One region of the Agromyces sp. NSFZ genome, then DNA from elsewhere that is predicted to be linked to it. Evidence: predicted binding sites of a transcription regulator. Region 1 holds the regulator's gene; each other region holds the start of a gene.
The links. Region 1 encodes LexA, which represses DNA repair genes until DNA is damaged. Its sites were predicted from a motif close to TCGAACANNTGTTCGA; they were not measured.

Region 1 (10,096 bases):
CATCCGTCGCTCTGCCGTCCTGCCCTGCTCTCCCGTGTCGCCGCCCGGTGACTCCCATTCGCGTTCCCCCATACGGGCCACCCTACGACGCCGCGGCGGCGGGGCGCGCTCAGTCGGAGGGGGCGTCGGGAGCCGGGCGCGCTCCGACGAGCCGCACGGCGAGCGAGTCGACGAGGGTCGCGATCGCGTCGTCGGCCGCCCACCGGGCCGCGAGCCGCTGGAGCACCGCATCGAGCTCCGGTCGCGTGAGGCCGTCGACGAGGGAGACCCGCACCACGAGTTCGGGGCCGGCGAGCCTGGCGTCGGGGTCCCCCGGGCCGAGCTCGATACCGAGCACGGACAGCTCGGTGCCGATCGAGCGCTCGAACGCTGCCCGCACCTCGGGCGCCTCGAACGACGGATGCCACGACTGCTGCTGCGCCACCGCCCAGACCGCCGGCCGGCGCAGCACGAACTCGGTGTCGGAGCCGGGATCGAGCACGACCAGGTCGGTGCCGTCGTCGGCCGCAGCGAGCGCCACCCGCACGCCGTCGGCCGGGACCGGCCGGGCCCCGGGGTTCCACCGCGACATCGCCTCGACCGACGCGAAGACCGGGAGCACGCGACGACCGTCGGGGCCCTCCACCGTCACGATGGAGAGCTCCTGGCTCTTGTCGACGGCAAGGCCGTGCGCGCCCACCTCGGCCCCGCCATCGCCGAGTTCGGCGAGCAGCGGGATCAGCAGGCGCGACGTCGCGAACGCCGCGACGACATCCCCCTGCGCGCCGTCACCCGAACGGAACCGCCGGATCGCGGCGGCGAGGGCCTCGGGCGCCCGCCCGTCGTCGGCGGCATGCGGGTTCGGCTGGAACGACCGGCCCGCCCACGGGACGCCCGCGGAGTCGGCCCCGGTGTGCGCCGCGCCGGGATCAGTGTCCGGCGACATCCAGCGCCTCGGCCAGCGTGAACGCGCCGGCGTAGAGGGCCTTGCCGACGATCGCGCCCTCGAGGCCGAGCGGCACGAGTTCGCGGAGCGCCGCGATGTCGTCGAGGCTTGAGATTCCGCCGGACGCCACCACGGGGCGGTGGGTGCGCTCCATCACCTGACGGAGCAGGTCGACGTTCGGACCCTGCAGTGTGCCGTCCTTCGTGACGTCGGTGACGACGTAGCGCGCGGCGCCGGCCTCCTCGAGGCGGTCCATGACCTGCCAGAGGTCGCCGCCCTCCTTCGTCCAGCCGCGGGCGGCGAGCGTGCTGCCGCGCACGTCGAGGCCGATCGCGATCGCCTCGCCGTACTGCGCGATGACGTAAGCGGCCCACTCGGGGTTCTCGAGCGCGGCGGTGCCGAGGTTGATGCGCTTGGCACCGATCTCGAGGGCGTGCTCGAGCGACGCGTCGTCACGGATGCCGCCGGAGAGCTCCACGTTGACGCCGCGCACCTGCCGGATCACCTTCTTCAGCACGCCGGCGTTCGAGCCGCGGCCGAAGGCGGCGTCGAGGTCCACGAGGTGGATCCACTCCGCGCCCTGGGCGGCCCAGTCGGCCGCTGCATCGACCGGGTCGCCGTAGCTCGTCTCGGTGCCCGCCTCGCCCTTCGTCAGGCGAACGGCCTTGCCACCGGCGACGTCGACCGCCGGCAGCAGCACGAGACGCGGGGTCTTGTTGAACTCACTCATCACTGTCCTTGTTCGTCGGCTGTGAACGCCACGTCGGCACAGTCACAGCATCCTAGTCCGACCGAGGCACCGCCGTTCGCGCATGACGCCGCACGTTCCGCACGCCGTGCGATCAGGCGAGCGAGCCCAGCCAGTTGCCCAGGAGCCGGATGCCGGCGTCCGACGATTTCTCGGGATGGAACTGGGTGGCCGACAGCGGCCCGTTCTCGACGGCGGCGAGGAACGGCCCGCCGTGCTCCGCCCACGTGAGCTTCGGCTTCGGGAACGGAGGCATGACGTCGAGCTCCCACTTCTGGGCGCCGAAGGAGTGCACGAAGTAGAACCGCTCGTGCTCGATGCCCGCGAAGAGCACCGATCCCTCGTCGGGGGTGACGGTGTTCCAGCCCATGTGCGGAAGCACCGGGGCGGGCAGCTCGGTGACCGTGCCCGGCCACTCGCCGAGGCCCTCGGTGTCGACACCGCGCTCGACGCCGTGCTCGAAGAGCACCTGCATGCCCACGCAGATGCCGAGCACCGGGCGGCCGCCGGCCAGGCGGCGGTCGATCACCTCGTCGCCGCGCACCGCGCGGAGCTGGTCCATCACGGCCTTGAACGCGCCCACGCCCGGCACGACGAGCCCGTCGGCCTCCATCGCCGCCGCGCGGTCGGCCGTGACCTGTACGTCGGCGCCGGCGTGCTCGAGCGCCTTGGCCGCGGAGTGGACATTGCCCGAACCGTAGTCGAGCACGACGACGCGTCGCGTTCGGCTCACAGCGCGCCCTTCGTGGACGGGACGCCGCTGACGAGCGGGTCGAGGGACTTCGCCTGCCGGAACGCCCTCGCGAAGGCCTTGAACTCGGCCTCGGCGATGTGGTGGGGATCGCGGCCGGCGAGCACGTTGACATGCACGGTGAGCCCGGCGTTGAAGGCGATGGCCTCGAAGACGTGCCGCACCATCGAGCCCGTGAAGTGGCCGCCGATGAGGTGGTACTCGAAGCCCGCGGGCTCACCGGAATGCACGAGGAACGGTCGGCCGGACACGTCGACGACGGCTTGCGCGAGCGCCTCGTCGAGCGGCACGAGCGCGTCGCCGTAGCGGGAGATGCCGCGCTTGTCGCCGAGCGCCTCGCGGATGGCCCGGCCGAGCACGATCGCGACGTCCTCCACGGTGTGATGCACGTCGATCTCGATGTCGCCGCTGGCGCGGACGGTGAGGTCGGTGAGCGAGTGCTTGGCGAACGCCGTGAGCATGTGGTCGTAGAACGGCACGGTCGTCTCGATGTCGCTCACGCCCGAACCGTCGAGGTTCAGCGAGAGGTCGATGCTCGACTCGCTCGTCTCACGCTGCACGCGCGCGGTACGCGGGGAGCCGGGAGGGGTCATGGCTCCATCCTATTCGCCGCCCTGCTGGCCTATTCGCCGCCCTGCTGGGCGTCCGCCGGGGCGAACAGGGCGATCGCCTCGAGGAAGGCGGTCGTCTCCGCCTCGGTTCCCGCGGTCACCCGGAGGCTTCCGGGCAGGCCGATCTCGCGGATCAGGATGCCCCGCGCGAGGAGCGCCTCGAACACCGCGTGCGGGTCGTCCACCCCCCCGAAGAGCACGAAGTTGGCGCCGCTGCGGTACGGACGGAACCCGAGCCGGGCGAGCTCGGCGGAGATGCGCTCGCGCTGCGTGCGGATCTCGCCGACCATCGCGAGCATCTCGTCGGAGTGTGCGAGCGCACCGAGTGCCGCCGCCTGCGTGAGCGCCGAGAGGTGGTACGGCAGCCGCACGAGTCGGAGCGCGTCGATCGCGGCGGGATCCGCGGCGAGGTACCCGACCCGCGCGCCCGCGAAGGCGAAAGCCTTGCTCATCGTGCGCGAGACGAGGAGGCGCGGCCGGCCCTCGAGCAGGGTGAGCGCGCTCGGCGTGCCCGGGTCGGCGAACTCGATGTACGCCTCGTCGACCACCACGATGCCCCGTGCCGCGTCGGCGACCGCGGCGATGGTGTCGAGGGAGAGCGGGGTTCCGGTGGGGTTGTTCGGCGCGCACAGCAGCACGATGTCGGGATCGTGCTCGCGCACGGCGGCGACCGCGGTCTCGGGACCGAGCTCGTAGTCCTCGTCTCGGCCGGCGGTGATCCACCCGGTGCCGGTGCCCGAGGCGAGCAGGCCGTACATGGAGTAGGTCGGCGCGAAGCCGAGCACCGAGCGGCCGGGGCCGCCGAACGCCTGCAGGATGTGCTGCAGCACCTCGTTCGATCCGTTCGCCGCCCAGATGCGGTCGGGGTCGAGTCCATGGCCGAGGTAGTCGGCGAGCGCTCCGCGGAGGGCGGTGAACTCGCGGTCGGGATAGCGATTGAGGCCGAGGATCGCGGCGGCCACGCGGGCGACGATGTCGTGCGCGACATCCTCGGGGATCGGATGCGTGTTCTCGTTGACGTTCAGCGCGACGGGCACGGACGCCTGAGGGGCGCCGTACGGAGTGCGACCACGCAGGTCGTCGCGGATGGGCAGGTCATCGAGGCTCGTCACCCGTCCATGCTAGCCACGCGACCTCGGCCGTCTCGGCCACGCCGATCAGGGCACGACCGGGAGGGCGAGCCGTTGACCGGGCTCGACGGTGGCCACATCGAGCCCGTTGAGCCGCATGATCTCGGCGATCACGTCTCGTGGGTCGCCCTGCGGGGCGATGGACTCGGCGATCGCCCAGAGCGAGTCGCCCTGGTGCACCGTGACGTACTCGAACGTGCGGGTGCCGAGCTCTGCGCCCGCATCGGCCGCCGCGCCCCCGGAACCGAGGATGGTGACGAGGGCCCAGGCCACGAGCGGGAGTGCGGCGAGGCTCGTGAAGACGACACGGCCGCGACGTGTGAGGCGAAGCCGCGTACGGGGTGAGGACGTCGCCGTCGCGGGCGGAACCATGGCGGACTGCGGTCGCACGGATGCGCCGAACCCGCCGGAAACGATCGCTGCGCTCATGTCACACCTCCTGTGGGAGCCGCATCGGCCCTCGGCCGGGAGGGCCGATGCGAAACTCTGTTCCGAATATATCTTCGAACAATCGAACCCGCAAGCGACACCCGCAGTCTCGTGCGGCGCGAATTCCGCGACACACTCGAACGAATGTTTGCCGCACCGACCGCAGCCGGATACAGTTTCGAATGTCCGACGACAGTCGATCAGACACCACCGACATCCGGTCGCGTGCGACCGCAACGAGGGGCGGAGACGTTGAGCACCGACATCGACGATGTGCGCGAGGCCGGCAGGCAGCGTCGACGCAAGAGCCTGAGCGCCAAGCAGGTCGCGATCCTCGAGGTGATCCAGCGTTCCGTCGCCTCCCGCGGGTACCCGCCGAGCATGCGCGAGATCGGCGACGCCGTCGGCCTCTCCTCCCTCTCGAGCGTCACCCACCAGCTCAACCAGCTCGAGCTCGCCGGCTACCTCCGCCGCGACCCCAACCGTCCGCGCGCACTCGAGGTGCTCATCGAGCTGCCCGGCACCGATCGACCGGCGACCGCGGGCGACGCCGGTCCCGCGCCGGTCGGCGACGCCGCCATGGTGCCGCTCGTCGGCCGCATCGCCGCAGGCATCCCCATCACGGCCGAGCAGCAGATCGACGAGGTGTTCCCCCTCCCCCGCCAGCTCGTGGGCAAGGGCGAGCTGTTCATCCTCAAGGTGGTGGGCGACTCGATGATCGATGCGGCGATCTGCGACGGCGACTGGGTCGTCGTGCGGTCGCAACCCACCGCCGAGAACGGCGAGATCGTCGCGGCCATGCTCGACGGCGAGGCGACGGTCAAGGTGTTCCGCCAGCGCGACGGACACACGTGGCTGCTGCCACGCAACTCCGCGTTCGAGCCCATCCTGGGCGACCAGGCCGAGGTGCTCGGCAAGGTCGTCGCGGTGCTCCGCGCGGTCTGATCCGCGGCAGGATGCCTCCGGGCGTGCGGCCGGCTACGGCACGGCCGCTACGCCGCGACGGCGGCGGGCACCTGCACGCGCTCACCGATGCGCACGTGGTCGCACAACCACTCGCACACCGTTTCCATGAACCCGGCGTGGTCGTCGCGGAACACCGTGTGGCCCGTGCCGGGAACGGTCGCGACGGTCATGCCCGTGCGGCGCAGTTGCGCCGCGACCCGCTCGGTGATGAGCAGGCTCTTCTCGGCGAGCACCACGAGGCTCGGCGCCACGACGCGGGCGGGCGGCACGAGGCGTCGCGTGTCGACGAATCCGAGGATGGTGCGCTTGTCCCAGTCGCGCAGCGTCGCCACTTCGATGTCGACGTCGGCGGCGCTCCACTTCGGGTTCATCCGCACGAGCGCCGAACGCCGCGGGCGCGGGGCGATCGCGAAGAACAGCTTGAACGCGAAGCCGCGCAGGCCGGTCGGGAACGAGAACGCCGGATCGATGTAGATCGCCGCACGCGGCGCGAGTCGGTCGGCGACGAGGCTCGCGACGAGGCCGCCGAGCGAGTGACCCATCACGACATCGGGCGGACGGTCGAGCAGGGGCGCGAGCGTCTCGACCACGTCGTCGGCCCAGGCGCGGGGCGAGTAGTTCCTCGACCGCGGGCTGCGTCCGTGGCCGGCGAGGTCGACGGCGATGACGCGGAATCCGTGCTCCTCGAGCTCGCGCGTGACCCGGTGCCAGGCGCGCGAGTCCGACATGATGCCGTGGATGAGGACGGCGGTCTTGGTGCCGCCACCCCATTCGTGAACCGCGAGTCGCATGATCCGACGGTACGTCACGTCCCTGAGCGATCGCCTGACGCGGCGGTGGGGTTGCATTCCGAGCGACGGTGTGCCGCGGCCGTCGAGGTCCGGGGCCGGATGCCGCATGCTCGCGACATCCGGCCCTCGCACGTTTCCGTTCCCGCGTCCCGTGCCCGCTGCGCAGGCGACGTGACGCGGGAACGGCGACATTGGGCGATGCCGCAGCCGGATCCTCGGCCTAGTCGACCGTCGCCGGCACCCGGATCGCCTCGCGCACGGCACGCGCGGCCTCGATGATGTGCCCGAGCGACGCCACCGTCTCCTCGTAGCCGCGCGTCTTCAGTCCGCAGTCGGGGTTGACCCACAGCCGCGACGCGGGGATCTCGGCCACCGCCCGTTCGAGGAGCGACCGCACCTCGGCGGCGCCCGGCACGCGCGGCGAGTGGATGTCGTAGACACCCGGGCCGATGCCGTGGTCGAAGCCGCTCGTCGCGAGGTCGTCGACCACCTCCATGCGGCTGCGCGCCGCCTCGATCGAGGTGACATCGGCGTCGAGGTTGCGGATCGCATCGATGACCACCCCGAACTCGGAGTAGCAGAGGTGGGTGTGCACCTGCGTGGCGGCCGCCGCACCACCCGTCGCGAGGCGGAAGGACCCGACCGACCAGTCGAGGTAGGCCGGCTGGTCGGCTCGCTTCAACGGCAGCAGCTCCCGCAGCGCCGGCTCGTCGACCTGGACGATGCGGATGCCCGCGGCCTCGAGGTCGGCGATCTCGTCGCGCAGGGCGAGCGCCACCTGCCGGGCCGTATCGCCGATCGGCTGGTCGTCGCGCACGAACGACCACGCCAGGATCGTCACGGGCCCGGTGAGCATGCCCTTCACGGGCTTGTCGGTCAGCGACTGGGCGAACGTCGACCACGCGACGGTCATCGGCTCGGGCCGGGAGACATCCCCCCACAGGATCGACGGACGCGTGCAGCGCGAGCCGTAGGACTGCACCCAGCCGTGCTGCGTCACCGCGAAGCCGTCGAGCAGTTCGGCGAAGTACTGCACCATGTCGTTGCGCTCGGGCTCGCCGTGCACGAGCACGTCGAGGCCGAGGTCCTCCTGCAGCCGGATGACGCGCGCGATCTCCTCGTGCATGAGCGCGCGGTACTCGGGCTCGCTCAGCTCCCCCGTGAGGAGGCGCGCGCGGGCTCGGCGGATGTCGCCCGTCTGCGGGAACGAGCCGATCGTCGTGGTCGGCAGCGCGGGCAGGTCGAGCGACTCCTGCGCCTCGACGCGCTCCTCATAGGCGGCGCGCGCGAAGTGGTGGTCGGCGAGCCCGGCGAAGCGGTCGCGCACGGCGGGCACCCGCACGCCGGGTGCGCCGTCTCGATCGGCGAGGGCGGCGGATGCCGCGTCGAGCTCCTCCTGGATCGTGGCGCGACCGGCGACGAGGCCCCGCTCGAGCGCGGCGACCTGGGCCACCTTCTGGTCGGCGAATGCGAGCCAGCTCACGAGCCGCGGGTCGAGCGCCGTCTCCTCGGTCACGTCGTGCGGCACGTGCAGGAGCGACGTCGACGTGGACACGGCGACGTCGGCCGACAGCCGTCGCAACGCCTCGAGGCGTTCGAACGCCTCGGCGAGGTCTCCGCGCCAGATGTTGTGCCCGTCGATGACGCCGGCGACGAGGGTCTTCGCGGCGAGGGATGCGGCGGTCGCCGGGTCGAGGTGCTCGGGCACGCTGCCCCGCACGAGGTCGAGACCGATCGCCTCGACCGGTGTCGCCGCGAGGGCGGGCAGCGCGACGTCGAGTGCCGCGTAGGGCGTGGCGACGAACACCGAGGGTCGGCGGTCGGCGGCGCCGAGCGCATCGTACGCGGCGCCGACCGCCGCGATCACGCGTTCGCGCGGCACGTCGATGCTCTCGCTCACGAGCGCCGGCTCGTCGAGCTGCACCCACTCGGCCCCCGCGGTACAGAGCTCGGCGAGGAGCGCGGCATACACGGGCACGAGATCCGCGACCCGGTCGAGCGGATGGAACTCGGCGGGAGCACCGTCGGCGGGCTTGGCGAGGAGCAGGAGGGTCACGGGGCCGACGATGACGGGCCGGGTGAGGTATCCGGCCGCCCTGGCCTCGGCGAACCGGGTGACGATCCGCTCGGCGTGCAGCGAGAACTCGGTGTCGGGCCCGATCTCGGGCACGAGGTAGTGGTAGTTCGTGTCGAACCACTTCGTCATCTCGAGCGGAGCGTCATCGCCCTCGCCGCGCGCGATGGTGAAGTAGCCGGCGAGGTCGACCTCGCCGTGCTCGTCCTGCAGCCGGCGGAACCGCTCGGGCACCGCACCCACGGCGAGTGCCGCGTCGAGGACCTGGTCGTAGTACGAGAACGACTCGGGGATCGACGAGTCGTCGCGCCCGAGCCCGAGCTCGACGAGGCGCTCGCGGGTCGCGGCGCGCAGCTCGGCGGCGCGCGCCTCGAGTTCGGCGGCGTCGATGCGGCCCGCCCAGAAGTCCTCGACCGCGTGCTTGAGCTCGCGGCGGCGTCCGATGCGGGGGTAGCCGAGGATGGTTCCGGTGGGGAATGCGGGGGCGTTCATGATGGTGTCGTGTTCCTCTCGATGGCCGCGTTCGCGGGCGTTCGGAGGCCGAGCCGGTCGAGCACGGCGAGCACGGCCTCATGGCGGTTGAAGGTGTACAGGTGGAGCCCCGGGGCGCCGCCGGCGAGCACGTCGACGGAAAGGCGCGTGGCGTGCTCGACGCCGATCGCGAACTGCCGGTCGGGGTCGGATGCGCGCTCGAGGGCGTGGGCGAGCGACCGGGGTGCGGGCACGCCCGTGAGCTCCGCGAGCCGGGTGAGGCGCGCCGGCGTGGTGACCGGCATGATGCCCGGCAGGATCGGGATGGTCACGCCGCCCGCGCGGGCGCGCGCCACGAATCCGAGGTAGTCGTCGGCCTCCCAGAACAGCTGGGTGATCGCGAGGTTGGCGCCCGCGACCTCCTTGGCGAGCAGCGTGTCGATGTCCTGCTCGAGGTCGCGTGAGCGCGGATGCCCTGTGGGGAACGCCGCCACCGCGACCCGTTCGGGTCTCGGCCGCGCACGGATGCGGGTGACGCCCGGGATGCCTGGGATCCCCGCCTGCCCGAACGGCTCCCGCTCCTCCTGCACGCGGTGGATGAGCTGCACGAGCTCGGCGGCGCTCTGCAGGTCGCCGAGGCCCGCCTCGGGGTCGGCGCCGGCGGGCGGATCGCCGCGGAGCGCGAGGAAGCTCGTGACACCGGCGTCGAGGAACTCGCGCACGAGGCGGTTCGCCTCGGCGTGGCTCGATCCGACGCACGTGAGGTGCGCCATCGGCTCGACGTCGGTGTGCTCGAGCATGTGCCGCAGCACGGTCAGGGATCGGTCGCGCGAGGATCCGCCCGCGCCGAACGTCACCGACATGAACGCCGGGTCGACGTCGGCGAGCCGGTCGATCGTGCTGCCGAGGGCGAGCGCCGCGGCATCCGTTCGGGGTGGGAACAGCTCGAACGAGACGGGCGGCCTCGACCGACCGCTGCCGCTCCCGCGCGCGATTCCGGTCATGGTGCTCCTGGTGCGGATGCCGCACCGGGAGGTCGGGACGCAGCACACGCCGCGTCCGACCAGCCGTCACGGCGGGTGGGTGTCGCGGGCGGGTGCCGGGCTCGGCGGTCGCTCCAGGCGGGCGGCATCCGGCCGCTCGCCACGATCAGGTGCGACGATACGCGAGGGCCGATGACCCGGTCACGCGTGTGACACC
Region 2 (10,096 bases), 760 kb from region 1:
GCGATCGCCGTCGTGCTCGGCACGGCACGGCCCTCGCGCGCCCGCTGGGCCTTGCGCATGCCCGTGATGACCCGCTGCCTCGCCGCCTCCGCCTCGAAGACCTCGGTCGATGCGGCGAGGAGCTCCGACGACGCGGGCACCCCGAGGTCCAGTCCGCAGGTGCCGCAGCGGGTGGAGTACAGGCTCGTGAAGCACGCGGGGCACCGCGTGGTGTCGATGAGCCACGACGGGTCGGGCGGCCAGCGACGCAGGTCCTCGGCGAGCGGGAGGGGGTCGGTCATGCGCACACTCTCCCACGCGCCGACGGCGCTGGGGAGGATCATCCACAGCGCCCGTTCGGGGGCCACTCCGCCTGCCATCACGCATCCGCTGCGACGCCGCAACCGCGAAGCCGCCCGTGCAGTAGACTTTCGGGGGTCCATCCGTGCTCCTGCATGCTTCGGCGTGCCGTGCGGATGACTCGACGAGTTGAGTCAGCGACTCGGGGCGTAGCTCAGCTTGGTAGAGCGCCCGCTTTGGGAGCGGGAGGTCGCAGGTTCAAATCCTGTCGCCCCGACGAGTCGCCTGCGGCTCGACACGAACTTCCACACAACAGGAGATCTTCCACATGCCGACCACTTCGGTTGAGAAGCTGAGCCCCACGCGCGCCAAGCTCACCATCTCGGTGACGCCCGAGGAGCTGAAGCCCAGCATCGCCCACGCCTACGAGCACATCGCCGAGCAGATCAACGTGCCGGGCTTCCGCAAGGGCAAGGTGCCGCCGCCCATCATCGACCAGCGGGTCGGCAAGGCCGCCGTGCTCGAGCACGCGGTGAACGAGGGCCTCGACGGCTTCTACCGCGCCGCGGTGACCGAGCACGAGCTGCGCCCGCTCGGCCGTCCCGAGGCCGACATCGTCGAGTGGCCGAACGAGAAGGACTTCTCGGGCGACCTGCTCCTCGCCATCGAGGTCGATGTGCGCCCCGACGTGGAGCTTCCCGACTACGACGGTCTCGAGCTCACGGTCGACTCGGTCGAGGTCGGCGACGACGAGGTCCAGGCCGAGCTCGAGCGTCTCCGCAGCCGCTTCGGCACGCTCATCACCGTCGACCGTCCCGCGACCACGGGCGACTTCGTGACGCTCGACCTGGTCGCCACCATCGACGGCACCGAGGTCGACACCGCGAGCGGCATCTCCTACGAGCTCGGCTCCGGCGAGCTGCTCGAGGGCATCGACGAGGCCCTCGAGTCCCTCACCGCCGGTGAGACCACCACCTTCGAGTCGAAGCTCCTCGGCGGCGACCACGAGGGCGAGACCGCCGAGATCACCGTCACCGTCACGGCCGTCAAGGAGCGCGAGCTCCCCGCCGCCGACGACGACTTCGCGCAGATCGCGAGCGAGTTCGACACGCTCGACGAGCTCACGGCGAGCCTGAAGCAGCAGGTCTCGCGCAACAAGTCGTTCGGTCAGGGCACGCAGGCCCGCGACCTCCTCGTCGACAAGCTCCTCGAGCTCGTCGACGTGCCCGTCGCCGACAGCGTCATCGAAGACGAGGTGCACCGCCACCTCGAGTCCGAAGGCCGTCTCGAAGACGACGAGCACCGCGCCGAGGTCACCGAGTCGAGCACGAAGGCGTTCAAGACGCAGATCGTCCTCGACAAGATCGCCGAGGCCGAGAAGGTGCAGGTCAGCCAGGAGGAGCTCACCCAGTACCTCGTGCAGGGCGCCGCGCAGTACGGCATGGACCCGAACGAGTTCGTGCAGGTGCTCAGCCAGAACGGCCAGATCCCCGCCATGGTGGGCGAGGTCGCGCGCAACAAGGCGCTCGCGCTCGCGCTCGGCAAGACCAAGGTGACGGATGCCTCGGGCAACGCCGTCGACCTCTCCGAGTTCACGGCCGTGTCCGACGAGGCGGAGGGCGAGGCCGAGCAGGCCGACGCCGGCGCCGAGACGGCCGCCGAGCCCGAGCCCGCCGAGGAGAAGAAGCCGGCCCGCAAGCGCGCGACGAAGAAGGCCGACGCCGCAGCCGAGGCGCCCGCCGAGGAGCCTGCCGAGGCCGCCGCCGAGGAGAAGAAGCCGGCCCGCAAGCGCGCGGCCAAGAAGGCCGACGCCGAGTAGCACTCACGTGTCGCGTTCGCGCGACATGCCCAAGGGGCCGGGCGGATTCCGCCCGGCCTCTTCGCACACCCGGCCGTCGCCCCCACGACCATTCGGCGGCTGACGACCTTGTGAAGACGACGTGGTCCGGCGACAGGTCGTCGCGGAGAGAGGAAGCAGCATGCAGACCGACGAGTGGGAGCGGCGCATCGCCGCGGCATGGAGCCTCGCGGCGGGATCGCCCGTCGACGACGAGGTGATCGCGAGGATCGACGCCATCGCCGCCGAGCGGGGCGACGATGACGCCCGCGCCGTGTTCGAACGCGCGGGGGCGCGCGACTCCGCCGGCCGCCCCGACGAGGCCGTGCCGTTGTACCGGCGTGCCCTCGAGCTCGGCCTCGACGCCGAGCACCGCCCGCAGGCGGTCGTGCAGCTCGCCAGCAGCATCCGCAACCTCGGCGACGTGGGCGAGGCGCTGGCGCTCATCGAGGCCGAGCACCGCGACCACCCCGATGCTCCGTACCGCGACGAGGTCGCGGCGTTCCTCGCGCTCGCGCTCGTGAGCGCGGGCGACGCCACGCGCGGGGCATCCGTCGCGCTGACGGCGCTCGCGCCTCACCTGCGCCGGTACACGCGCTCGATGACGGCCTACGCGGCCGCTCTGGTCGATGACGACCCCGCCCACGAGGGCGGTCGGGACGCGGCATCCGCCTAGGGCGAACAGCCCCGTCGGCGCGTGTTGCACCGGATAGATTCGAGTGAACGCGACAACCGAAACGGAGCGACACATGGCCGAAGTGACACCCAGCCCCGGTGTTTTCGATCGACTGCTGAAGGACCGCATCATCTGGCTGGGTTCCGAGGTTCGTGACGAGAACGCCAACGAGATCGCGGCGAAGCTGCTGCTCCTCGCCGCCGAGGACCCCAAGAAGGACATCTACCTCTACGTGAACTCGCCGGGCGGGTCGATCACGGCGGGCATGGCGATCTACGACACCATGCAGTTCGTGCCGAACGACATCGTCACGGTCGGCATCGGCATGGCGGCGTCCATGGGCCAGCTCCTCCTCACCGCGGGCACGAAGGGCAAGCGGTACATCACCCCCAACGCCCGCGTGCTGCTGCACCAGCCGCACGGCGGCTTCGGCGGCACGGCGAGCGACATCCAGACCCAGGCGCAGCTCATCCTCGACATGAAGAAGCGGCTCGCCGAGATCACCGCGGCGCAGACCGGCAAGACCGTCGAGCAGATCAACGCCGACGGCGACCGCGACCGCTGGTTCAACGCGCAGGAGGCCCTCGAGTACGGCTTCGTCGACCACATCCGCGAGTCCGCACTCGACGTGTCGGGCGGCGGCGGAACCCAGGCGTGAGGAAGAGAGAGAACGAGCGAATGAACATCCCTGCAATGGGCGGCACCGCCTTCAGCGGCATCCAGGCCCCCGGCTCGCGGTACATCCTGCCGAGCTTCGAGGAGCGCACGGCCTACGGCTACAAGCGCCAGGACCCGTACGCCAAGCTCTTCGAGGACCGCATCATCTTCCTCGGCGTGCAGGTCGACGACGCGTCGGCCGACGACATCATGGCCCAGCTGCTCGTGCTCGAGTCGATGGACCCCGATCGCGACATCATCCTCTACATCAATTCGCCCGGCGGCTCCTTCACGGCCATGACCGCCATCTACGACACGATGCAGTACATCCGCCCCGAGATCCAGACGGTCGTGCTCGGCCAGGCCGCCTCGGCGGCCGCCGTCATCGCGGCGGCGGGCACGCCCGGCAAGCGTCTCGCGCTGCCGAACGCGCGCGTGCTGATCCACCAGCCGGCGATGGGCGAGGCGGGCCACGGCCAGGCCTCCGACATCGAGATCCAGGCGGCCGAGATCATGCGCATGCGCACCTGGCTCGAGGAGACGCTGTCGCGCCACTCGAACCGCACCGCCGAGCAGGTCAACAACGACATCGACCGCGACAAGATCCTCTCGGCCGAGGAGGCGCTCGAGTACGGCCTCATCGACCAGGTGCTCTCGTCGCGCAAGAGCCTGCCGGCGCTCGCGCGCTAGTTCCGGCAACACGCGATCAGGGGCGGGTGCGGATGTCGCATCCGCCCCTCGTTCGTCTCGTTTCCGCCAATCCGTGGCGGTTCGGCCCCGACGCCCCCGTCTCGGGCTAGGCTCGAAACAGACTCGACAGGGAGGGTTCGATGGCACGCATCGGGGAGAGCGCCGACCTGCTCAAGTGCTCCTTCTGCGGGAAGAGCCAGAAGCAGGTCCAGCAGCTCATCGCCGGACCCGGCGTCTACATCTGCGACGAGTGCGTCGAGCTCTGCAACGAGATCATCGAGGAGCGACTCGCCGAGGCGGGCGAAACCGAGGCGGGCGAGTTCGAGCTGCCGAAGCCCAAAGAGATCTTCGCGTTCCTCGAGGAGTACGTCATCGGCCAGGAGGCCGCGAAGAAGGCCCTGGCGGTCGCCGTCTACAACCACTACAAGCGAGTGCGGGCCCGCACGACCCTCACCGCGGCCGACCGCGCGCACGACGACGTCGAGATCGCGAAATCGAACATCCTGCTCATCGGGCCGACCGGCTGCGGCAAGACCTACCTCGCGCAGACCCTCGCCAAGCAGCTCAACGTGCCGTTCGCGGTCGCCGATGCCACTGCCCTCACCGAGGCGGGCTACGTCGGAGAAGACGTCGAGAACATCCTCCTCAAGCTCATCCAGGCCGCCGACTACGACGTCAAGCGAGCCGAGACCGGCATCATCTACATCGACGAGATCGACAAGATCGCCCGCAAGGCCGAGAACCCGTCGATCACCAGGGATGTCTCGGGTGAGGGCGTGCAGCAGGCGCTCCTGAAGATCCTCGAGGGCACCGTGGCATCCGTGCCCCCGCAGGGCGGACGCAAGCATCCGCACCAGGAGTTCATCCAGATCGACACGACGAACGTGCTGTTCATCGTGGCGGGCGCGTTCGCGGGCCTCGAAGACATCATCTCGTCGCGCGCCGGCAAGCGCGGCATCGGGTTCGGCGCCCCCCTGCACAGCAAGGAGGACGAGGCCGACATCTTCAGCGAGGTGCTGCCGGAAGACCTCCACAAGTACGGCCTCATCCCCGAGTTCATCGGCCGGTTGCCCGTCGTCGCCACCGTCATGCCGCTCGACCGTGACGCGCTCATGGAGATCCTCACGGTGCCGCGCAACGCGCTCGTGCGCCAGTATCAGCGCATGTTCCAGCTCGACGGCGTGGAGCTCGACTTCGAGCAGGCCGCGCTCGAGGCGATCGCCGACCTCGCGGTGCTGCGTCAGACGGGAGCCCGGGGGCTGCGCGCGATCATGGAGGAGGTGCTCGGACCGATCATGTTCGAGGTGCCGTCCTCGACCGGGGTCGCCCGCGTCGTCGTCACGAAGGCCGCGGTGCTCGACAACGCGGCACCAACGATCGTGCCGCACAAGCCGCGTCGCGCCGAGAAGAGCGCGTAGTCAGTCGTAGACGCGCACCAGCCGCCAGTGCGCGCCGTCGTGCTCGACGTCGAACACGTGCGTCTCGCCGTCGTCGGCGCTCGCCTGGAAACGCCAGCCCGAGATCGACAGCGGCACCCGACCGGGGGAGACCTCGTGGCCCGAGAACGGACCCCACCAGTCGCACGGTCCCACGAGCGCCGTCGGCATGTCGGTCACCCGGAAGCGGCGTGCCCGCCAGACCAGCCGCTCGGGTTCGCCCACGTCACTCGTCAGGACCTCGACGACCTCCTGCACGCGCGGCATGCCGACCTCCAGAGCTTCGAACGTATGTTCGAATGTTAGCACTCGCGCTCACGACGGCGGAGATTCGATCCGCCGCACCGCGCCTCACGAGGGATCGCCGGCGTGCCGGACCGTATCTCCGCAGAACGTGACGGCGGAGGCGAGCGGATGCCGCGGGCTCCGGCGTCAGGCCAGGTCGTCGTCGCTGCGCGCGCCGAAGACGATCTCGTCCCAGCTCGGCATCGACGCGCGGCCTTTCTTCGACGTGCGGCCGGCGGGCGCGCCCGCCGACGGCTTGCCACCCCAGAGCGCACGAGCCGCGGTGCCGGGCTTGTCGTCGGCGGGTGACTTCGACGCGGGGGCCGGCGGCGTCTCGGCGACCGGGGCGGGAGTGGGCAGCACGGGCTGCTGCTGCTCGTGGTCGGCTCCGCCCGCCGCCTCGCGTTCACCGCGCCGGCGGCGCAGGGCCTCGAGCAGGTCGGCCGTCTCGCCGAGCGTCGGCTTCGGTTCATCCGCCCGCTTGATGGCCGCGCGCGCGGCGGCAGGGCTCGACACCGGCGGCGTCGAGCGGGCGTAGGGCAGCGGCTCGAGGTGCGGCGCGGTGTCGAACTCGCCGTGCTCGCTCTCCTCGAAAGTGAACGCGCCACTGTCGAAGCGGCTCGGCTCCTCGGCGTCGGGTGCCACCGCGCGGAGCCGTGGGATCAGGCCGCCTTTCAGCTCGCCCTGCTGCGAAAGCGTCGTGGCCTCGGAGTTGAGCGGATGCAGCGCCTGCGTGCGCGGCTCGAATCCCCAGCGGGCGTCATGGTCGATGCTGTCGGCCGTGAACTCGAGCTTGACGATCCAGCCCCGTTCCTCGTCCTTCCAGCTCGCCCACCGCTCGCCGTGCACCCCGAGCTTCGCGAGCCGGTCGCGGATGACGCTGCCGAACGTCGGCGGGTCGTCACCCGGGTCGACGTCGGCCGTGACGTGCACGGGCACGGCGAGTGCGGACGTGACGACGTGCTCGCGCTCGGCCAGCACGGGCCCCTCGAAGCGGCGGATGTAGTCGATCGACGCCCCGGTGACCTGTGCGACGTCCTCGGCCGAGAGGCCGGAGCGGATGAGCGACTGCACCTCGCGGGGCGAGGGTTTGGGCCCGGTGTGGGTCTCGGGCTGCGCCTGCCGGATCCGGGACTGCAGCACCTCGTCGATCTCGATCCGGAAGCGTGCTCCATCGTCGGAAGCGGCGAGCAGCGCGCCGTTCTCGACTCCGATTACCTTGAGTTCCTGCATCGCGACAAAGCCCTTCCGTGCCATCGTCTCCGCCCAAGGATGCCACGTCGCAGAAGGCGTCGCCGGGAATAGCGCGGGCGCGGCGGAAGTTGAGCACGTAGCAGGTTGCAGGGCGGCGCGAGTGGTTTGCTTACGCACCCGAATTGATGCAGACTATGCCCGCCGAATCATCGGCACCGAGGAAATGGATGGGAATGGCAACGGATTACGACGCACCGCGGAAGACCGAGGACGACTCCGAGTCGATCGAGGCCCTCAAGGAGCGCGTCCCCGACAAGATGTCGGGAGTGGTGGATGTCGATGACGCCGACAACCCTGGAGGCTTCGACCTGCCCGGTGCCGATCTCTCCGACGTCGAGCTCGACGTCGTCGTGCTCCCGCCCCAGGCTGACGAGTTCACCTGCGTGAACTGCTTCCTCGTGAAGCACCGCTCGCAGATCGACCACGAGACCAAGCTCGGGCCGATCTGCCTGGAGTGCGCGTCCTAGACGTCGCGCTCCGCTCCACCCGGCCGTCGTGATCCGTTGATCGCGGCGGCCAGTTCTTTCGGATGCCGGGTCGACAGCAGCCAGTACGGCGTGGGATCGCCCGGATCGGTGATCGGGACCTTCACCACGGGCTGCACCCATCCGCGGATGACGAGGAACGCGCGCGCGTCGAGTCCGGTGCCCCGCTCCACGCGCGCCTGCGCATCGAGGGCGGGGGTCGCCTCGCCCGTCTGGGCGAGGGGGATCTCGGCACGGCCGGCTCGGAGCATCCCGTCGCTCACCTCGATGACGGGCGAGGTCAACGTGAGCGCTCCCACGACCGCGAGGTAGAGGATGATGCCCGTGACGATGCCGGCGGGCATCGAGACGGGGGCGAGCACCAGGATGCTCGCGGGCACGAGCAGCAGGGTCGCGATGTAGATCCAGGGCGTCGGCCACAGTTTCTCGCGGTAGTCGGGCATGGCTCTATTCGATCAGACTTCTGCACTACCCTCGAACAGTGACCGAATCCGTCGATGTGCTGATCACGGCCGACCGCCTCCCCACCTACGCCCACCCGGGCGATGCCGGAGCCGATCTCCACGCGGCAGAGTCCGTGGAACTCGCGCCCGGAGCGCGGGCGACCGTGGGCACCGGCGTCGCGATCGCGCTGCCAGACGGGTACGTCGCGTTCGTGGTGCCGCGTTCGGGCCTCGCCTTCAAGCACGGCATCACCATCGTGAACGCGCCCGGCACCGTCGACGCCGGCTATCGGGGCGAGATCAAGGTGGCACTGCTCAACACCGACGCCACCGAGTCGTACACGATCGAGGCCGGCGACCGCATCGCCCAGCTCGTCGTGATGCCCGTGAGCCGCGCCCGGTTCGTCGAGGTGGAGCGCCTTCCCGGCAGCATGCGCGGCGAGGGCGGGTTCGGTTCGACGGGATTCGGGGAGCACAGATCAGGAGTGAACGCGTGAGCGACATCGAGAACGTCGACGAGGTCCCCGTCGACCAGCCCAAGTCGGCACCCGACGACCGTGCGGTCGCGGGTCCGTTCGACGAGTCCGAGGCCAACCCGGTGCGCCCCTACGTCGACCTGGGCGGGGTCAAGGTGCTGCCTCGTGAGGGCCTGCACCTCCGCCTCGAGGTCGAGGAGGGCACGAAGCGGGTCGTGGCCATCGGGCTCGACTACGCCAATTCGACCCTGCAGGTGCAGCCGTTCGCGGCGCCGCGCTCGAGCGGGCTGTGGCACGAGATCCGGGCGCAGATCGCCGACCAGATCGCACGTCAGGGCGGCACGACGACCGTGCGCGAGGGCACCTTCGGACCCGAGCTGCTGGCCCAGATCCCCGTCACCGCCGGCGAGGGCCAGGCGGGGCACATGCGCCTCGCGCGCTTCATCGGCGTCGACGGACCGCGCTGGTTCCTCCGCGGCGTCATCGCCGGCGAGGCGGCGGTCGATCCCACGGCAGCGGCGCAGGTCGAAGACCTGTTCCGTTCCATCGTCGTGGTGCGCGGCTCCACGCCCATGCCTCCGCGGGACCTGATCCCGCTGCGCATGCCCGCCGCCGGCGCGACCCCGGCGTAGCGCGATGTCCGGTTCCGACGCCGAACACCGGCCCGATGACGATCGAGCGGATGCCCCGAGTCCCGAGCAGGACGGCACGAACGAGTTCGGCCGCCAACTCGCGGCCGCGGCGGAGCGCTCGGGACTCGGCGGCATCGCCCGCGAGGAGTCGCTGACCGCACGGGACCTGCTCGGCGCGCTCGGGGGAGTGCGCGGGCTCGCCGAGGCGATCCTGCCCGGGCTCGTGTTCCTCGTGGTCTACACGTTCACGAAGGAGCTCGTGCCCGCCCTCTCGGCGTCGCTCGGCCTCGCCGTGATCTTCACGGTCGTGCGGCTCGTGCGGCGGAGCGGGCCGACGCAGGCCATCGCGGGCCTCATCGGCGTCGGGGCATCCGCGGCCCTCGCCCTGTGGACCGGCCGGGCCGAGGACAACTACGTGCTCGGTTTCTACACGAACGCGGCCTACGGCGTGGCGCTGCTCGTGTCGCTCCTCGTGGGCTGGCCGCTCATCGGGCTCATCGTGGGCTTCCTGGTCGGCGACGGCACCGCGTGGCGTGCCGACAGGCGGAAGCTGCGCACCATGCAATTCCTCACGCTCGTCTGGCTGGGGCTGTTCGCCGCCCGGTTGCTGGTGCAGCTGCCGTTCTACTTCGCCGGCAACGTCGAGGCCCTCGGTGCCACGCGCCTGCTCATGGGCGTGCCGTTGTACGCCCTCGTGCTGGTGTTCACGTGGCTCGTCGTGCGGGCGGTGTACCCGTCATCACCTCGCTCTCACGAGTGATACTGTTATCTCGACGTCAAGATAAATGCGCGGAATCCGCGAAGGAGAGGACATCGTGTCTGCAGTGAACAGTTTCGGGGCGAAGGACACGCTCCACGTCGGTGACAAGTCCTATGAGATCTTCCGACTCGATACGGTGCCGGGGCACGAGAAGCTGCCGTTCAGCCTGAAGGTGCTCCTCGAGAA
Region 3 (10,096 bases), 560 kb from region 1:
TCACCGGGTCCTCGCGCCCCGGCTGCAGCCCGTGCGCTCGGATGAGCGGATGCATCCGCTGCGCGAGCCACCGTCGGTACTCCTTGGGGGCGTAGGCGTTCCTGCCGTAGTACATCGACCGGTACTTGGGCACGAGTTCGGGGTGTTCGCGTTCGAGCCACTCCATGAACCACGGCTTCACCCCGGGCTTGAGGTGCAGCGCCGTGTAGAGCACGCTCGTCGCACCGGCGGCCTCGGCCTGCCGAAGCGCCTCGTCGAGGTGCGCTCGCGTGTCGGTGAGGTACGGGAGGATCGGCATCATGAACACCGCGCAGTCGAGCCCGGCGTCGCGCACCGCGGTCACGGTCGCGAGCCTCGCCTTCGTGCTCGGCGTTCCGGGCTCGACCGACTGCTGCAGGTCGTGGTCGTACACCGCGATCGACATGGCGAGGTCGACCGGCACCCGCTTCGCGGCATCCGCCAGCTGCGGGAGGTCGCGGCGAAGCAGCGTGCCCTTCGTCAGGATGCTGAACGGCGTGCCGCTGTCGGTGAGCGCGTCGATGATGCCCGGCATGAGCGTGTAGCGGCCCTCGGCGCGCTGGTAGGGGTCGGTGTTCGTGCCGAGCGCCACGTGCTCGTGCCGCCAGGCCGGCTTCGCCAGCTCGGTGCGCAGCACGTCGGCCACGTTGACCTTCACGATGATCTGGCGGTCGAAGTCGTCACCGGCGTCGAGGTCGAGGTAGGTGTGGGTGGGGCGAGCGAAGCAGTTGTGGCTCACGACGCCGTTCGCGATGAAATCCCCGGTGGTGGTCGTGATGTCCATCATGTCCATGACCTCGCCGAGGTCTTCGATCGCGACGACGCGGAGATCGGCGTGCGTTTTCACTGCGGCTCCGGCGATCGCGAGTTTCCTGACGATCGCGGGCTGCGCGAGGGCGAAGAATCGGGTGCGACTCGGCAGTCCACCGGTCAGGCGAACGGTGGCGACGCCATTCGCCCGGACGGGCTCACGCGCGGAGGAGAGTCTGAACCGCCGGAGGCTTTCTTCGATGGCATCGAGGATCGACTCGTTCTTGTTCGAGATACGGAGGATGCCTCGACTGCACGACCCCTCAGCGTCGAAGATGCCTCCGAGGTAACCGGCCGCCCACTCATCCGTCTGGCGCGTGGGCCACGCGATCAGGTTCGCAATCGTTTCGAAATGCGCTCGTGTTGCGGTTCTGATGCCCTGCATCGCACGTCGATTCACGCTGGCACGGGAGAACTGAAACGAGTTCGTCGTTATCCCGAACATCTCCAGATAGAGCCGCGTACGAGCGAGCGCCTCCAGATCCGCGAGTGCGAGGCGGAACTGGCGATGGACATATGAGCCGCCGCGCGGCCGTGCGTACTCACGCGTGAACATGAGACCGTCGCCGCGGATCATGCCCGTCAGATAGCCAAGGGCGTAATCGTCGGACAGCACGGAGATCTGGCGTGCCGCTCCCCCACGACCGAACCCCATCAACGAGTTCCCAGTCGTCAAGTACGGACGCTGCCCAGGCCCAGACATCGATCCGGTGACGTGCTTCCAGCCACGTTCCGTGAGAAACCGATGATCGCCGCTCGCGACGAGCGTCGTGCCATCGGCAAGCGTGACGCGGTACGCGCGCTTCGGGGAGGTCCACTTCGCGAGGACCTTGGCTGGAGCGTATCGACGGTAGCGCCCCTCAACCCGGGTTCCCAGCACCTCATCGCCCACCTCGACCCTCCACAGGGGCTTCTCGCGGCCGTCGCCCATCGTGATCACCGTTTCGGGATCTATGCAGTACACGCATGCATGACTGCAGCCCCGATACGGGTTGATGGTCCAGCCGAACGGCACCATCGACTGGCCCGGGACCTTGTTGAGCGCCGACTTCGCGAGCACCTCGTGGAACGTGACGCCCGCGAAGTCGGGGGTCTGCACCGAGCGCACGAGATTGTTCAGCTTCGCGAGCCCGGGCAGCGCGTCGACCTCCTCGACGCCGAGCTCCTGTCCACTCCATCGCATCTGCCCATTCGAACACATGTTCGAAGGTGGGGCAAGCGGATGCCCCGGCGTGGCGCCCGCCCGGGTCGCCGGGCCAGTCGCGGCCCGGGCTCGCGGCGGCGGCCCGAGTTCGGGCCGCCGCCGCGACGGGCGGCCGCCGCCGCCGCGGAGAGCGACCCACCGTGAAGGTGTTCTCATCCGATCGTGTCGAGGCCGCCTCAAATGAGGCGAAACTCACAAGAGCTCACGGCGACATCTCGCGCAAGGGCGAAGCCGCCCCGCGGCCGGTCACCCGGCCACTGCCGGCTCCGGCGCATCCGCGCGCCGCCCCGCCTCGAGCTCGAGCCGCTCCCCCGCCCAGCGCCGCCGCAGCCACCGGTCGTGGCTCGCGATGACCACCGCGCCCGGGTACGAGCCGAGCGCCTCCTCGAGGTCGGTCGCGAGCGCGAGCGAGAGGTGGTTCGTCGGCTCGTCGAGGAGGAACACGTGCGGGGGCCTCGCGATCACGAGCGCGAGCGCGAGCCGCCGCTGCTGCCCCACCGAGAGCGACCCGACGGGCCGGTTCTCATCGCGCCGGCCGACGAGCCCGAGGCTCCAGAGCGGCACCTGCTCGGCGCGCCGCGCACCGAGCACGCGCTCGTAGAGGCGTCGCGGCGAGGCATCCGGCTCCGCGAACCGCACGTCCTGCTCGAGCAACTGCACGCGCAGGCCCCGACGCCGGTGTACCATGCCGCGGTCGACCGCGAGCGTCCCGGCGAGCACGCCGAGCAGCGTCGACTTGCCCGCACCGTTCGCACCGGTCACGAGCAGCCGCGTGAGCGGCGCCACGGCCAGCTCGCCGAGCTCGAGGCGGCCGTCGACCGCGACATCCGACACCTGCAGCAGCAGTCCGGATGCCTCCTCGAGCGCGTGCGAACCCGACGGGATGCCCGCGAAGGCGAGCGGAACCGGCGGCTTCGCCACCTGCTCCCGCTCGAGCGTCTCGAGGCGCTGCTCGGCGTTGCGCACCCGGCGCGACACCGCCTGCTCGACATTGCCGCGCTTGAAGTGCTTGAGGAACTTGTCGTTGTCGGTCGCGGCCCTGCCGTGCGCGACCCGACGCGCCGCCCCGCCCACGCTCTCGCGGAGCCGGGCGAGCTCCACCTGCTCGGCGTCGTACTGGCGGCGCCAGCGCTCGCGCTCGGCCGCCTTGACGGCGAGGAACTCGCTGAAGCCGCCGCCGAACACGGTGCCACCGGATGCCGCCAGCACGTCATCGCGCGCCGACCCGACGAGCGCGACCGCGCCCGCACGCGCAGGATCGAGGTCGAGGAGTCCCGTGGCGACGCGATCGAGGAACTCGCGGTCGTGGCTCGCGAAGAGCACGGGTCCGCGCCAGGCGCGCAGGCGCTCCTCGAGGAACGCGGCGGCAGCGTCATCCAGGTGATTCGTGGGCTCGTCGAGGAGCAGCGCATCGGGTGCCCGGAGCAGCAGTGCCGCAAGGGCGAACCGACTGCGTTGCCCGCCCGAGATCTCGCCGATGCGACGATCGAGGCCGATGCTCGCGATGCCGAGACCCTCGAGCAGCTCGTCGCGGCGTGCCTCCGCCGCCCACACGTCGGCGCGCTCGGCGGCGTCGAGGGCGTCGGCGTAGCGCCGCTCGGACGCCTCGACCTCGGGATCACTCTCGGCGACGGCGAGGGCCGCGGATGCCGCGTCGAGCTCGCACTCGATCGCGCGGACCTCGGCCAGCGCGTCCTCGAGGACCTCGCCGACCGCGTCACGCGCGTGGAACGGCAGTTCCTGCGCGAGCAGGCCGGTGCGGACCGGACGGCTGATGCGCCCCTCGGCGAGGGGATCGCCGAGCGGTGGAGCCGGGGCATCCGCACCACCGCTCGTGCCCCCGAGGAGCCGGAGCAGCGTCGACTTGCCGACGCCGTTGTCGCCGATGAGCCCGACCCGCTGCCCCGGGGCGACGGAGAACCCGAGGTCGGCGAAGATGCGGCGGTCGGCGTAGGCGGCCGAGAGCCCGTCGGCGTGGAGGTGCAGGGAATGGGAAACGTGTACAGCCATGCGGGAACGTCCGTTCGCGAATGCTCCCGGGTCGCCGGCCGTCGCCGACGAGGGCGCGCAGGCACGGTCGATGCACCGAACGGCGCGCACGCGGCATGGCGGCGCGGTCGGCGACCCGGAAGCGGATGGTGGGTCCCGCCGGGCATTCGCCGTCACATCGCGGGTGCACGCGACACTGTCGCGATCAGTGCGGAACGAGCACACCCGACGTCAACGGCGCCTCAGGCGCGGGACGATGGGATGTGCTCACTTCATAGCGGGGTCGACGGTAGCAGACCTCCGCGCGTGATGGCAAGCATTCACGGGCCAGCGGATGCCGCGGCGGCATGCCCCGGCGGCCCGAGCTCGCAGCGGCGGCCCGAGCTCGAGCCGCCGTCGCGACGACGGGCCGCCGCCGCCGAACCGCGCGCCGGCGCTCAGGCCGGCACGGGGGCGAGCTTCGCGAGCCGCAGCCAGGTCTCGACGACGGTGTCGGGGTTCAGCGACACCGACTCGATGCCCTGCTCGACGAGCCAATCGGCCAGGTCGGGGTGGTCGCTCGGGCCCTGGCCGCAGATGCCGACGTACTTGCCGTGGCGCCGGCAGGCCTCGATCGCCATCGCGAGCACCTTCAGCACGGCGGGGTCGCGCTCGTCGAAGGTGTCGGCGACGAGCGACGAGTCCCGGTCGAGGCCGAGCGTGAGCTGCGTCATGTCGTTGGACCCGATCGAGAACCCGTCGAAGTGCTCGAGGAACTCGTCGGCGAGCAGCGCGTTCGACGGCACCTCGCACATCATGATGACCTTGAGGTCGTTCTCGCCGCGGCGCAGTCCGTTCTCGGCGAGCAGGTCGACGACCGCCTTGCCCTCGCCGACGGTGCGCACGAACGGCACCATGATCTGCACGTTCGCGAGGCCCATCTCGTCGCGGACGTACCGCAGCGCCTCGCACTCCATGTCGAAGCACTCGCGGAAGTCCGCCGAGATGTACCGCGATGCCCCGCGGTCGCCGATCATCGGGTTCTCCTCGTGCGGCTCGTAGCGCTCGCCGCCGATGAGGTTCGCGTATTCGTTCGACTTGAAGTCGCTGAGACGCACGATCACCGGCTCTGGTGCGAAGGCCGCGGCGATCATCGAGACGCCTTCGGCCACGCGCTTCACGAAGTAGTCGCGCGGCGACGGGTAAGCGGCGATGCGCTTGGCCACGACCTCCTTCAGGTCGCCGGGCAGCGTGTCGAACTCCAGCAGCGCGCGCGGGTGGATGCCGATCTGCCGGTTGATGACGAACTCGAGGCGCGCGAGACCGACGCCCTTGTGCGGGAGCTTCGCGAACGCGAACGCCTGGTCGGGCGTGCCGACGTTCATCATGATCTTGACGGGGGCCTGCGGCATCCGGTCGAGTGCGGTCTCCTGCTCCTCGAACGAGAGGCGGCCCGCGTAGACGAAGCCCTCGTCGCCCTCGGCGCACGAGACCGTCACGTCGACGCCGTCGCTGAGTGTGCGGGTAGCGTCGCCCGTGCCGACGACCGCCGGGATGCCGAGCTCGCGCGCGATGATCGCGGCGTGGCAGGTGCGGCCGCCGCGGTTCGTGATGATCGCGGAGGCCCGCTTCATGATCGGCTCCCAGTCGGGGTCGGTCATGTCGGCGACCAGCACATCACCGACCTGGAACTGCTCCATGCCGGCGAGATCCGTGAGCACCCGAACCGGACCGGCGCCGATCTTCTGCCCGATCGCGCGGCCGACGGCGAGCACCTCGCCACGCTCGTCGAGCACGAAGCGGCGCATGACGTTGCCGTCGGCGCGCGACACGACGGTCTCGGGGCGGGCCTGCAGGATGTACAGCCGGCCGTCGACGCCGTCCTTGCCCCACTCGATGTCCATGGGCCGCCCGTAGTGCGCCTCGATCGTGAGCGCCTGCCGGCCGAGCTCCTCGACGTCCTCGTCGGTGATGCTGAAGCGGGCACGATCCTCGAGCGGGACATCCCCGAACACCGTGCTGCCACCGACGTGGGTGCCGTCGGTGTAGCGCATCGCGACCGCCTTCTCGCCGACCGACCGCTTCAGGATCGCCGGGCGACCTGCCTGCAGCGCCGGCTTGTACACGTAGAACTCGTCGGGGTTCACGGCCCCCTGCACGACCGCCTCGCCGAGCCCGTACGAGCTCGTCACGAACACGGCCCGGTCGAAGCCAGATTCGGTGTCGACGGTGAACATCACGCCGGAGGCGCCGACATCCGACCGCACCATGCGCTGCACGCCCGCCGAGAGGGCGACGTCGTGGTGCTCGAAGCCGTGGTGCACGCGGTACGCGATCGCGCGGTCGTTGTAGAGCGACGCGAAGACGCTGCGGATCGCGGCGAGGATGTTGTCGATGCCGCCGATGTTGAGGAACGTCTCCTGCTGGCCGGCGAAGCTCGCGTCGGGCAGGTCCTCGGCGGTGGCGCTGGAGCGCACCGCCCAGGTCACCGCGTCGGGCTCGTGGTCGTTCTCGAGCAGCTTCGCGTACGCCGAGCGGATGTCGCGCTCGAGGTCGTCGGGGAACGGCTGCGCCTCGATCCACGACCGCACCGACGAACCGACGCGGGCGAGCTCGGCCACGTCGTCGATGTCGAGCCGCTCGACCGCGGCCTTGATGCGCTCGTAGAGACCCTCGGCGCTGAGGAAGGAGCGGTACGCGTCGGCCGTCGTGGCGAAGCCGCCCGGGACCCGCACGCCGGCGTCGGAGAGGTGCGACACCATCTCGCCCAGTGAGGCGTTCTTGCCGCCGACCTGGGCGAGATCGCCCATTCCGATCTCGTCGAACCAGAGGATGTTGCTCATTCGGGGTACCTCGCTCGGTGCTTGTGGCTGGGCCGGGGTGTCGGGTGTGGGGTGTTCAGGTGTTCGGGCGGATGTCGCCGGCTCGGGGCATCCGGATGTCACGGTCTTCGTGCTCACGCGCGCAGCCGCATGGTCTGCAGGATGACCGCCGACATCTCCTCGACGCTCTTCGTCGAGGAGTTCAGGAAGGGGACGCGGTTGCGTCGGTAGAGGTCCTCGGCGCGGCGCAGCTCGAGCGTGCACTGCTCGAGACTCGCGTAGCGGGAGCTCGGGCGACGCTCGTGCCGCACCTGACTGAGCCGCAGCGGCGTCGTCGTCAGCCCGAAGCAGCGGTCGGCGTACTTCGCCACCGCGCGCGGCAGCCCGTCGGTCGGGAAGTCGTCGTCGGTGAGCGGGTAGTTCGCGACGAGGAGTCCGTACTGCAGGGCCAGGTACATCGTGGTCGGCGTCTTGCCGCAGCGACTCGGGGCGATGAGCACGACGTCGGCGATGTCGAGGGCGCGCCGGCTCTGGCCGTCATCGTGTTCGATGGCGTACTCGACGGCGCGCATGCGCGCGAAGTAGCTCTCGACATCGCCCACCGCGTGGTACTGGCCGAGCTGCGCCGAGGCGGTCGTGCCGAGCGCGCGCTCGAGCTCGACGAGGTGCCCCGCGAGGAGGTCGATGATCACGGCGTTGGCGCCGCCGATCACGGCGCGAACGTCGGCCGCCTTGACCGTGATGAACACGAGCGGGCGACCGCCGTCGACACGCGCGCGATCGATCTCGGCGACGACGTTGTGCGCGCCCTCGACGGTGTCGACGAACGGGATCGTCTGACGCACGAATCGGATCGTCGGGAAGTTCGCGAGGAGGGCGCTGCCGAGGGTCTCGGCCGTGATGCCGGTGCTGTCGGAAACGAAGTACGCGTTGCGCTGTGCCGTCTGGACGGGGATCGCGCCGGTGGCGATCGGAACGCCGGGGTCGATCATGCGGCACACCCGTGGTTGCCGCATCCGGCGCGCTCGTCGCTGCGTGCGCCGTGGCGAGAAGATCCCGTCATGATTCGACTCTACGGGCGGTCCGTTCGGGGATTCGGCGACTCGCCACTGAAAGAATCGTGCTTCTTGCGGTCTCGTCAAGAAGCAGCGCTCAGCGTACGCGGGCGCGACCGATGGCGTTGCTACGCCGTGAGCTCGAGCACCTTCGCCGTCTCGGCGAGCGACGCCTTCGCTGCGGCCGGATCGCTCGAGAGGGTCGTGCCGTAGCTCGGGATCATCTCGCGCAGTTTCGGCTCCCAGCCCGCGAAGCGGTCGGGGAAGCACCGCTGCAGCACGTCGAGCATGATCGGCGCGGCCGTCGATGCACCAGGCGAGGCGCCGAGCAGGCCCGCGATGGTGCCGTCGGCGCCCGTGATGACCTCTGTGCCGAACTGCAGCACGCCACCCTTCTCGGGGTCGCGCTTCATGACCTGCACGCGCTGGCCCGCCGTGATGAGCTCCCAGTCGCGGTCCTTCGCGGTGGGCATGAACTCGCGCAGCGCCGCCATCTTCTTCGCGCGCGAGGCCAGCAGCTCGGAGACGAGGTACTTCACGAGATCGAGGTTCTTGACGCCGACCTGCAGCATCGTGCCGAGATTGTGCAAGCGGATGGAGAACGGCAGGTCGAACCAGGTGCTCGTCTTCAGGAACTTCGGCGTGAAGCCCGCGTACGGGCCGAACAGCAGGGCCTTCTCGCCGTCGACCATGCGCGTGTCGAGGTGCGGCACCGACATGGGCGGCGCACCGACGGCGGCCTTGCCGTAGACCTTGGCCTGGTGCTGCGCGACGACCTTCGGGTTGGTCGTGCGGAAGAACTGGCCCGAGATCGGGAATCCGCCGAACCCCTTGATCTCGGGGATGCCCGAGTGCTGGAGCAGGGCGAGCGCGCCGCCACCGGCGCCGACGAAGACGAACCGCGCGTTCACGGTCTTGGGGTACTGCCCCACGAGCTGGCGAACCCGGAGCTGCCAACGCCCGTCGCGACGACGCTTCAGCCAGGTGACCTGGTGGTTCGTCAAGATCGAAGCGCCGCGGCGCGCCATGTCGTCGAAGAGATACCGCGTGAGCGCACCGAAGTCGACGTCGGTGCCCGACTCGATGCGGGTGGCGGCGACCTTCTGGTTCGGGTTGCGCTTCTTCGCGAGCATCGGCGTCCACTCGGCGATGCGCTCGAGGTCCTCGGTGTACTCGAGGTCGGGGAAGAGCGGCTGGTCCTTCAACGCCGCGACCCGCTTGCGCAGGTACTCGACGTTCGCCTCGCCCTTGACGAACGTCATGTGCGGCGTGGAGTTGATGAAGTTGTGCGGCTCGGGCAACGCCCCCGTGGACACGAGGTGCGCCCAGTACTGCCGACTGACCTGGAACTGCTCGTTGATCGAGACGGCCTTCGAGGCATCGACCGTGCCGTCGGATGCCTCGGGCATGTAGTTCAGCTCGCAGAGCGCCGCGTGACCCGTGCCGGCGTTGTTCCACGCGTTCGACGACTCCTGAGCGACCTCGCCGAGCCGTTCGTAGACGCGGATGCTCCAATCGGGCTCCAGTTGGGAGATCAGGGAGCCGAGCGTCGCGCTCATGATGCCCCCGCCGATGAGCACGACGTCGACGGATTCCTCTGAAGTCACGATTTCCAGTCTAGATGCGTTGAGATGGTGCCCTTGACCGCGTATCATGCCGCGGCCGGCACTTCGACAGGCTCAGCGACCGAACCGTGGTCGCTGAGCCTGTCGAAGCGACACGATCACTCGACGTCGCCGCCGTCGAGGTGCGGCATCCCCCGCTCATCGAGCGGCCAGAACGGATTGTGGGCGAACTCCCACAGGTTGCCGTCGGGGTCTGCGCCGTACCCGCTGTAGCCGCCCCACTCGGTCTCGGCCGCCGCCTTCGTGACCCGGCCGCCCGCCGACTGCCAGTCGGTGAGGGCCGCGTCGACCTCGGCTCGGGTGTCGAAGTTGATGGCGAGCGCGACGGCGCGGTAGTCGGGCGCCGACCGCGGGGCATCCGTCTCACCCGCGAGTCCGGCGTCGACGGCCAGCTCGCCGCTCGACCAGAGCGCGATGATGGGACCCGGCGTCGAGAAGAAGGTGATGCCGTCGGCGGAGTGGGTGGACTGCCGCCACCCGAGGCGGCGGTAGAACGCGGTGGCGGCATCGACGTCGGCGACGCCGATGGTCACGAGGCTGAAGCGCTGCGGGATGGCCATGGCGCGAAGGTACCGCGGGCCGCCGACACGGGTC

Region 2: the regulator LexA is predicted to act here: its motif matches at 5,859-5,874, upstream of ACVFI9_RS11675 (DUF6504 family protein).
Region 3: the regulator LexA is predicted to act here: its motif matches at 2,020-2,035, upstream of ACVFI9_RS05580 (intein-containing Rv2578c family radical SAM protein).

Annotation. Positions count from the first base shown of each region.
Region 1 covers NZ_CM149585.1:1,725,680-1,735,775, reverse strand. Annotated here, with positions in the region: gene ACVFI9_RS08215 (hypothetical protein) at 1-72, opposite strand, end outside; gene ACVFI9_RS08210 (SseB family protein) at 110-925, opposite strand; gene priA (bifunctional 1-(5-phosphoribosyl)-5-((5-phosphoribosylamino)methylideneamino)imidazole-4-carboxamide isomerase/phosphoribosylanthranilate isomerase PriA) at 909-1,655, opposite strand; gene hisH (imidazole glycerol phosphate synthase subunit HisH) at 1,768-2,406, opposite strand; gene hisB (imidazoleglycerol-phosphate dehydratase HisB) at 2,403-3,017, opposite strand; gene ACVFI9_RS08190 (histidinol-phosphate transaminase) at 3,047-4,147, opposite strand; gene ACVFI9_RS08185 (LysM peptidoglycan-binding domain-containing protein) at 4,193-4,594, opposite strand; gene lexA (transcriptional repressor LexA) at 4,859-5,539, shown strand; gene ACVFI9_RS08175 (alpha/beta fold hydrolase) at 5,587-6,351, opposite strand; gene metE (5-methyltetrahydropteroyltriglutamate--homocysteine S-methyltransferase) at 6,572-8,917, opposite strand; gene ACVFI9_RS08165 (methylenetetrahydrofolate reductase) at 8,914-9,900, opposite strand.
Region 2 covers NZ_CM149585.1:2,482,721-2,492,816, reverse strand. Annotated here, with positions in the region: gene ACVFI9_RS11710 (SCO7613 C-terminal domain-containing membrane protein) at 1-281, opposite strand, end outside; tRNA gene ACVFI9_RS11705 (tRNA-Pro) at 483-556, shown strand; gene tig (trigger factor) at 608-2,098, shown strand; gene ACVFI9_RS11695 (tetratricopeptide repeat protein) at 2,259-2,792, shown strand; gene ACVFI9_RS11690 (ATP-dependent Clp protease proteolytic subunit) at 2,866-3,450, shown strand; gene ACVFI9_RS11685 (ATP-dependent Clp protease proteolytic subunit) at 3,471-4,139, shown strand; gene clpX (ATP-dependent Clp protease ATP-binding subunit ClpX) at 4,280-5,557, shown strand; gene ACVFI9_RS11675 (DUF6504 family protein) at 5,558-5,842, opposite strand; gene sepH (septation protein SepH) at 6,008-7,093, opposite strand; gene ACVFI9_RS11665 (DUF4193 domain-containing protein) at 7,288-7,581, shown strand; gene ACVFI9_RS11660 (DUF3093 domain-containing protein) at 7,578-8,042, opposite strand; gene dut (dUTP diphosphatase) at 8,081-8,539, shown strand; gene ACVFI9_RS11650 (DUF3710 domain-containing protein) at 8,536-9,150, shown strand; gene ACVFI9_RS11645 (DUF3159 domain-containing protein) at 9,155-9,910, shown strand; gene acnA (aconitate hydratase AcnA) at 9,936-10,096, shown strand, end outside.
Region 3 covers NZ_CM149585.1:1,160,981-1,171,076, reverse strand. Annotated here, with positions in the region: gene ACVFI9_RS05580 (intein-containing Rv2578c family radical SAM protein) at 1-2,011, opposite strand, end outside; gene ACVFI9_RS05575 (ABC-F family ATP-binding cassette domain-containing protein) at 2,279-4,042, opposite strand; gene ppsA (phosphoenolpyruvate synthase) at 4,459-6,843, opposite strand; gene ACVFI9_RS05565 (pyruvate, water dikinase regulatory protein) at 6,957-7,814, opposite strand; gene ACVFI9_RS05560 (malate:quinone oxidoreductase) at 8,006-9,436, opposite strand; gene ACVFI9_RS05555 (VOC family protein) at 9,601-10,062, opposite strand.